DNA from 2 places in the Arthrobacter sp. NicSoilB8 genome. Region 2 is predicted to be linked to the other one. Evidence: riboswitches for the same ligand, from Rfam matches in the RefSeq annotation. Region 2 holds a riboswitch; the other holds the start of a gene.
The links. A riboswitch is a leader RNA that binds a small molecule or an ion and turns the genes downstream of it on or off. The one in region 2 is predicted to bind glycine.

Region 1 (4,375 bases), on a different replicon from region 2:
AGGTCCTCGGACTCGGTGGGCTCCACCATGAGGGTGCCGGCCACCGGGAACGCCAGGGTGGGGGCGTGGAAGCCGTAGTCGATGAGGCGCTTGGCCACGTCCTCGGCGGTCACGCCGGTCTTGGCCGTGAGTTCGCGCAGGTCCAGGATGCACTCGTGGGCCACCAGGCCGCCTTCGCCGGTGTAGAGCACCGGGAAGGAGTCGTTCAGGCGGGTCGCGATGTAGTTCGCCGCGAGGAGGGCCGACTTGGTGGCCTCGGTGAGGCCCCGGCCGCCCATGAGCTTCACGTAGGCCCAGGAGATCGGCAGCACGCCGGCCGAGCCGTAGCGGGAGGCGGAGATCGGGGTGCCGTCGGCACCGTTGGCCGGGTCTGCGGCGTTCCCCGGCATGAACGGCGCCAGGTGCGCCTTGGCCGCGACCGGGCCGACGCCGGGGCCGCCGCCGCCGTGCGGGATGCAGAAGGTCTTGTGCAGGTTCAGGTGCGAGACGTCGCCGCCGAACATACCGGGCTGGGCCAGCCCGACGAGGGCATTGAGGTTGGCGCCGTCGATGTAGACCTGGCCGCCGGCGGCGTGGATGGCGTCGCAGACCTCCCGGACGTCGGCGTCGTACACCCCGTGGGTGGACGGGTAGGTGATCATGATCGCGGACAGTGCGTCCTTGTGCAGTTCAATCTTGGCCTGCAGGTCGGCGTGGTCGATCGTTCCGTCGCTGGCGGTGGCGACGACGACGACCTTCATGCCGGCCAGCACGGCCGAGGCCGCGTTGGTGCCGTGCGCGGAGGCCGGGATCAGGCAGACGTTGCGCTGCGCGTCGCCGCGGGAGTGGTGGTAGCCGCGGATGGCCAGCAGGCCCGCGAGCTCGCCCTGGGATCCGGCGTTGGGCTGGATGGAGACCTGGTCGTAGCCGGTGATCTCGGTCAGCTGGGCTTCGAGGTCCTCGATCAGTTCGCGCCAGCCGGCGGTCTGGGATTCGGGGGCGAAGGGGTGGATGGAGGCGAACTCCGGCCAGGAAATGGCTTCCATCTCGGCCGTGGCGTTCAGCTTCATGGTGCAGGAGCCCAGCGGGATCATGGTGCGGTCCAGGGCGAGGTCGCGGTCCGAGAGGCGGCGGATGTAGCGCAGCAGCTGGGTTTCGGAGCGGTGGGTGTTGAATACCGGGTGCTGGAGGTAGTCGGAGGTGCGCTCGACGGCGGGGTCCAGGCCGAAGCCATCTACGGAATCCACCACGCTGGCGCCGAACGCGGCGATGACGTCGGCGACGACAGCCACAGTCGTGGCCTCATCGGCGGAGATGCCGACGGTGTCGGCGTCGATGGCGCGCAGGTTGATGCCCTTGGCCTCCGCGGCCGCGATGATCTCAGCCGCCCGGCCCGGCACGGAGACGGTGATGGTGTCGAAGAAGGAAGAGTGCAGCACGTGAAGGCCGGCGGCCTTCAGTGCGGCGGCGATGGTCTTGGCGTGGACGTGGACCGACTCGGCAATTGCCTTCAGCCCGTCCGGGCCGTGGTAGACGGCGTAGAAGGAGGCCACGATGGCCAGCAGCGCCTGCGCGGTGCAGATGTTGGACGTGGCCTTCTCACGGCGGATGTGCTGCTCGCGGGTCTGCAGGGCCAAGCGGTAGGCCGGGACGCCGGCGTTGTCCTTGGAGACACCCACGAGACGGCCGGGCATGGAGCGCTCGAGGCCCTTCTGAACGGCCATGTAGGCCGCGTGCGGGCCGCCGAAGAACAGCGGCACGCCGAAGCGCTGGGCGGAGCCGACGGCGATGTCTGCGCCCTGCTCGCCCGGGGGCGTGATGAGGGTCAGGGAGAGCAGGTCGGCCGCGACGGTCACGAGGGCGCCGCGTTCCTTGGCCTCGGCGATCACGGCGGTGTGGTCGAACACCAGGCCGGAAACACCCGGCTGCTGCAGGACGATGCCGTTGATCACGCCGTCGGGAAGGCCTTTGGAGAGGTCGGCGACCTCGACCTCGAAGCCGAGGGCCTCGGCGCGGCCCTTGACGATCGCGATGGTCTGCGGGAGGCAGTCGGCATCCAGGACGGTCTTGCCGTCGTGGGCCGTCTTGTTCTTGTTGGCGCGGCGCATCATCAGCACGGCCTCGGCGACGGCGGTGGCTTCGTCCAGCAGCGAGGCGTTGGCGATCGGCAGGCCGACGAGGTCCTGGACCATGGTCTGGAAGTTCAGCAGGGCCTCGAGCCGGCCCTGGGAGATTTCCGGCTGGTACGGCGTGTACGCGGTGTACCAGGCGGGGGCTTCGAGGATGTTGCGGCGGATCACCGGCGGGGTGAGGGTGTCGTAGTAGCCCTGCCCGATCATCTGCACGGCGGTCTTGTTCTTCGCGGCCAGCTTGCGCAGTTCGGCGAGGACTTCCACTTCGCTGAGGGCTGCGGCGAGCGCGAGGTCGGAGTCCTGCCGGATATCCTTCGGAACAGCGGTGTCCACCAGTGCGTCGACGGTGTCGTAGCCGACAGCCTTCAGCATGGCGTCGACGTCGGCCTGGCGGCGGGCGCCGATGTGCCGGTCAACGAAGGACGTGGAGGCTGGGGTAACAGTCACAAGGAACTCCATAACTCAGGCGGCGCAGGGTACGCCACATTGATTCGGGTTCCTCCCCGCTCTGTATTGGACCTGAGAGTTTCCGCGCAGCCATGCGTGTGAGTGGCTTCGCTTGCACCGTCGGTGAGCACAGCGCGCCAAGGACGCGCTTGCTACTTTCCAGAGGTGCCTTGCCGCGGCGGTACTTGGGCCTGAGAGATTCCTGGGGAGGATTTGCTCCTACGGCGCCTGCTTGTACCTACTTGCAGGACTCTCCCGCCGCAGATCAAAGGCGTATTCAGTTGGGGGTGACAACAGTCACAGATCCCATTGTCCTATGCCGGGCGCGCGTCCGCAAACTGCCGGCCGCTGCGGGCCCCAGGTTACGGACGGCGAGCCACTCCCGAAGGGTCCGCCAACGCGATTTCGCGGGATCTCCGCCGGGTCGCCGTAGCCGCATAAACGCCCCCCCGGGACGTTTTCGGCGACCGGGCGGGCGCCGGGGGCGCTCCCGGGCTCAGCGGCGCAGTTTCTCGACGGCGGCCAGGAGACTTTCGACATCCGCCTCGATTTCAGCAGGCGGGCCGGCGGGGCCCCGGCCCAGCATGGCGTTGAAGTACAGCCCGTCCCCCATATAGAGGACGGCCTTCGCCGCGGCGGGCCCGACGTCGGCCGCCAGCAGTTCCAGCCAGCTCGCCTGGCCGGCGGCGAAGCGGCGCTGGGTTTCCTCGTGCGCCACCTCAGCCAGCCGGGTGGCCGCCACGAACACCCGGTCCATGGGCGTATCCGCCCACACCGAGGACTTGATGAAGTACGCCGCCGCTCCTTCCGGAGCCGCCGCCATGGCCGCGACGTCCGCCGCCAGGAGCCGGTCGAGACGTTCCAGGAGGACCGCGATCATCGCCTCCTTGGTCGGGAAGTGATAGAGCAGGCCGCCCTTGGACACGCCGGCCCGGCGGGCGACGGCGTCCAGCGTCGCGGCGCGTTCACCCACTTCGATGAGCAGGGATTCGAAGGCATCGAGGACGGCCTCGCGGGCCACGGGTTTCCTGGGCATGCTTCCCATCATGCCTGTCCGTACCCGCATTTCTTAACTGTACCGTCCAGACGGTATAGTTACGATGCATGAGCACTTCATCGATCACGACGGCAACCAGCACCACGGCGCCTTCGCGGCCCCAGGCGCCCTGGCGCGACTGGGTGGCGCTGGCCCTGCTGATGTTCCCCGTCCTGCTGGTGGCCGTGGACAACACCGCGCTGACGTTCGCCCTGCCGGCCATCGCCCGCAGCCTGTCCGCCTCCGGCGTCCAACTGCTCTGGATTATCGATGCTTATCCCCTGGTGCTGGCCGGACTGCTGGTCGCAATGGGCAGCCTGGGCGACAGGATCGGCCGGCGCAGGCTCCTCTTTGTGGGCAGCGCCGGCTTTGCCGCGGTCTCGGCCGCGACGGCGTTCGCGCCGAGCGCCGAATGGCTGATCGCCGGCCGCGCCGGCCTTGGCCTCTTTGGCGCCATGCTCATGCCGTCCACGCTCTCCCTGATCCGCAACATCTTTCCGCAGCCCAACCGGCGACGCCTGGCAGTCGCGATCTGGGCCGCGGGATTCTCCGGCGGCGCCGCACTCGGCCCGATTGCCGGCGGCTGGCTCGTGGAACACTTCTGGTGGGGCGCCGTCCTGCTGGTCGCGGTGCCGATCATCCTGCCGCTGCTGCTGCTCGGGCCGGCGCTGATCCCGGAGTCCCGTGACCCGAAGCCAGGCCGCGTAGACGTGCCCAGCATCATCCTGTCCCTCTTGGTGATGGTGCCTGTGGTCTACGGGATCAAGGCACTCGCCACCCA
Region 2 (4,375 bases):
GTCGGTGCTGATCACGGCGGCGGCGGTGTGCGGGGCGTTGCGCAGCGGGCTGTGCTCCACGGTGAACTCGCCGTGGGCCACCTGGTCGATCTCGGCCCGGATGGTGATCATGGCCGTGATGAACCGGTCGATCTCGCCGAGGTCCTCGGACTCGGTGGGCTCCACCATCAGGGTGCCGGCCACCGGGAACGCCAGGGTGGGGGCATGGAAGCCGTAGTCGATCAGGCGCTTGGCCACGTCCTCGGCGGTCACACCGGTCTTGGCCGTGAGTTCGCGCAGGTCCAGGATGCACTCGTGGGCCACGAGACCGCCTTCGCCGGTGTAGAGCACCGGGAAGGAATCATTCAGGCGGGCCGCGATGTAGTTCGCCGCGAGCAGTGCCGACTTGGTGGCCTCGGTGAGTCCCTGGCCGCCCATGAGTTTCACGTAGGCCCAGGAGATCGGCAGCACGCCGGCGGAGCCGTACCGGGAGGCGGAGATTGGGGTTCCGCTTTCGCCGTTGGCGGGATCAGCGGCGTTGCCCGGCATGAACGGGGCCAGGTGTGCCTTGGCCGCGACCGGGCCGACGCCGGGGCCGCCGCCGCCGTGCGGGATGCAGAAGGTCTTGTGCAGGTTCAGGTGCGAGACGTCGCCGCCGAACATGCCCGGCTGGGCCAGCCCGACGAGCGCGTTGAGGTTGGCGCCGTCGATGTAGACCTGGCCGCCGGCGGCGTGGATCGCGTCGCAGACCTCGCGGACGTCGGCGTCGTACACCCCGTGCGTGGACGGGTAGGTGATCATGATCGCGGACAGGACGTCCTTGTTGGCCTCAATCTTGGCGGTGAGGTCGGCGTGGTCGATCGTGCCGTCGGAGGCAGTGGCCACGACAACGACCTTCATGCCGGCCAGCACGGCCGAGGCCGCGTTGGTGCCGTGCGCCGAGGCCGGGATCAGGCAGATGTTGCGCTGATCGTCGCCGCGGGAACGGTGGTAGCCGCGGATCGCCAGCAGGCCCGCCAGCTCGCCCTGGGATCCGGCGTTGGGCTGGATGGAGACCTGGTCGTAGCCGGTGATCTCGGTCAGCTGGGCCTCGAGGTCCTCGATCAGTTCGCGCCAGCCCGCGGTCTGGGAGTCCGGGGCGAAGGGGTGGATGGAGGCAAACTCCGGCCAGGAGATCGCTTCCATCTCGGCCGTGGCGTTCAGCTTCATGGTGCACGAACCCAGCGGGATCATGGTGCGGTCCAGCGCGAGGTCGCGGTCCGAGAGCCGGCGGATGTAACGCAGAAGCTGGGTCTCGGAACGGTGGGTGTTGAACACCGGGTGCTGCAGGTAGTCCGAGGTCCGCTCGACGGCGGCATCCAGGACGAAGCCATCCAAAGCGCTACTTTCGTCGTCAACAAGGCAGGCTCCGTGGGCGGCGACTATCGCAAAGGCGGCCATCACGGACTCAAGGACTCCGCGGGTCGTCCGCTCATCAACGGAAAGCCCTACAACGTCGGAGTCAACCCGCCGGAGGTTGATGCCCTTGGCGGCAGCGGCGGCAACAACCTGAGTCGCCTTACCCGGAATTCGAACGGCCACGGTGTCGAAGAAGGAGGTGTGCTGCACGTCCAGGCCGGCGGCCTTGAGCGAGGCGGCGATGGTCTTGGCGTGGCCGTGGACGGTCTGGGCGATGGCCTTCAGCCCGTCGGGGCCGTGGTAGACGGCGTAGAAGGAAGCCACGATCGCCAGCAGCGCCTGGGCGGTGCAGATGTTGGAGGTGGCCTTCTCGCGGCGGATGTGCTGCTCGCGGGTCTGCAGGGCCAGGCGGTAGGCCGGGACGCCGGCGTTGTCCTTGGAGACACCCACGAGGCGGCCGGGCATGGAGCGCTCGAGGCCCTTCTGGACGGCCATGTACGCGGCGTGCGGGCCGCCGAAGAACAGCGGCACGCCGAAGCGCTGGGCGGAGCCGACGGCGATGTCCGCGCCTTGCTCGCCGGGGGGCGTGATGAGGGTCAGGGACAGCAGATCCGCCGCGACGGTGACGAGCGCGCCGCGTTCCTTGGCTTCGGCGATCACGGCGGTGTGGTCGAACACGCGGCCGGAGACGCCCGGCTGCTGCAGGACGACGCCGTTGATCACGCCGTCGGGCAGGCCCTTGGAGAGGTCGGCGACCTCGACCTCGAAGCCGAGGGCTTCGGCGCGACCCTTGACGATCGCGATGGTCTGCGGGAGGCAGTCGGCGTCGAGGACGGTCTTTCCGTCATGCGCTTCCTTGTTCTTGTTGGCGCGGCGCATCATCAGCACGGCCTCGGCGACAGCCGTGGCTTCGTCCAGCAGCGAGGCGTTGGCGATCGGCAGGCCGACGAGGTCCTGGACCATGGTCTGGAAGTTCAGCAGCGCCTCGAGCCGGCCCTGGGAGATTTCCGGCTGGTAGGGCGTGTACGCGGTGTACCAGGCCGGGGCCTCGAGGATGTTGCGGCGGATCACCGGCGGGGTCACGGTGTCGTAATAGCCCTGACCGATCATCTGCACGGCCGTCTTGTTCTTGCCGGCCAGCTTGCGCAGCTCGGCGAGGACTTCCACTTCGCTCAGGGCCGCGCCGAGAGCGAGATCGGAGTCCTGGCGGATGTCTTTCGGAACGGCGGTGTGCACCAGGGCGTCGACGGTGTCGTAGCCGACAGCCTTCAGCATGGCGTCGACGTCAGACTGGCGACGGGCACCGATGTGCCGGTCAACGAAGGACGTGGAGGCTGGGGTAACAGTCACAAGGAACTCCATAACTCAGGCGGCGCAGGGTACGCCACATTGATTCGGGTTCCTCCCCGCTCTGTATTGGACCTGAGAGTTTCCGCGCAGCCATGCTTTCGCATGGCTTTGCTTGCACCGTGGGTGAGCCCTGAGGTTCCGGGCTGCTTTCCAGAGTTGCCTCACCGCGGCGGTACGGGGGCCTGAGAGATTCCTGGGGAGGATTTGCTCCTACGGCGCCTGCTTGTATCTACTTGCAGGGCTCTCCCGCCGCGATCAACAGCTGTATCACTTGTCGGTGATATGTCTCACACAATAACCGACCTCGGATAGGAGCGGGAGGTGAGGATGCAAAAAATGCAACCGTGAGGGTGTTGTAAAAAATGCAACTTAGGGCTTGTGCAGAAAATGCAACTGGGGGTTGTGGAACCCAAGATTTCGTTGCTAGAACTTATCGCAACGCATCCGGTGGAGGAATCTAATTGGAGCTTGCGGCATCCAGTTCAGTTATCCCGCAGCTTCGCACGATGCGGATATGTGCTGAAGATAAAAGGGAAGTATGTGGAATCAAAAGCATTTAGGATCAAGTTTGTCCGATTCCAAAAATGCTAATAGATATTATCTAAGCAGGCTTTTCCTGCGACACCAGTCAGTGTCCGGCAGGGGGCTAGGTTATAACGAGTTTGTACTCTACATTCAGCCTGCTTGTCTCTAGCACATGCCAGTAAGGTCGCTACGGGTGGTCCGCTACGACTGAGAAATAACAATCAAGGAGATCAGTATGAGTGACAAGTCCACTCTTGTTGGTGCAGGAAAAACCATTGCCTCAATGACCAATGGGTTCAATATCTATACTCGATACTTGTCGAGTGGTGTGCAGAAAGGACTCGAAGGGACCGGGTACTCCTACGTCGGCCGGCAGTCCGGGTTCGACAGCGGCCGCGAACTGGCGAACTTCGAAGAGCTGATCGAAATGGGCGTCGATGGAATCGTCATCATGCCGCATCAGCTGGAGTCTGCAGCTCGTGGCGCCGAACTCGCCGCAAAAGCTGGAATTCCCGTCGTTAGCCTGCTCCGTTTCGGCCCCGGTCCGCTGGACCCCTACATTGTTGGGTCCGTTCGCCAGGATGACCGCGTTCCGGACATCGCCGAGTGGGTAACCGAAAACACCGATCCCTGTGAAGTCCTCCTCGTACCCAGCGTCCTGGGACAGGGCTTCTCGGAGGAATACACCAAGACCCTCGAAGAATCATTTGAGAAGTTCGGCGGCGGCAAATGGAAGATCGTTGGCGCCGCTGAAGGCCGATACGACCGCTTCAAGTCCGCTGCGGCCGTAGAGGGTCTCTTGCGGGAACACCCCAATGCAAAGGTCATCATCGATTACGCCGCAGAAATGGCCATCGGTATTGCCCAGTACCTGAAGAAGACTGGCCGGACCGACATCGTCACGATTACCAGCGACTGCACCGAGGAAATGATCCCCTGGGTCAAGAACGGCGGCATCACCGCATCGCGCTACTACTCCCCGGCCTGGCACGGCCTTACGGGCGTCGAGGTTCTTCGAAACTACCTCGAGAATGGCGTGAAAGAACTGGAAGCCGTTCAGGTTCCCGTTGCCGACGTCATCGTCACAAAGGAAAACATCGATGAATGGACCGCAAAGCAGCCG

Region 1: linked by a shared signal. The riboswitch ahead of gcvP (aminomethyl-transferring glycine dehydrogenase) and the one ahead of gcvP (aminomethyl-transferring glycine dehydrogenase) in region 2 are both predicted to bind glycine.

What each region holds. Positions count from the first base shown of each region.
Region 1 covers NZ_AP024655.1:865,192-869,566, reverse strand. Annotated here, with positions in the region: gene gcvP (aminomethyl-transferring glycine dehydrogenase) at 1-2,570, opposite strand, end outside; glycine riboswitch at 2,728-2,826, opposite strand; gene LDO15_RS03950 (TetR family transcriptional regulator) at 3,055-3,594, opposite strand; gene LDO15_RS03945 (MFS transporter) at 3,663-4,375, shown strand, end outside.
Region 2 covers NZ_AP024656.1:131,991-136,365, reverse strand. Annotated here, with positions in the region: gene gcvP (aminomethyl-transferring glycine dehydrogenase) at 1-2,739, opposite strand, end outside; glycine riboswitch at 2,888-2,986, opposite strand; gene LDO15_RS22830 (sugar ABC transporter substrate-binding protein) at 3,488-4,375, shown strand, end outside.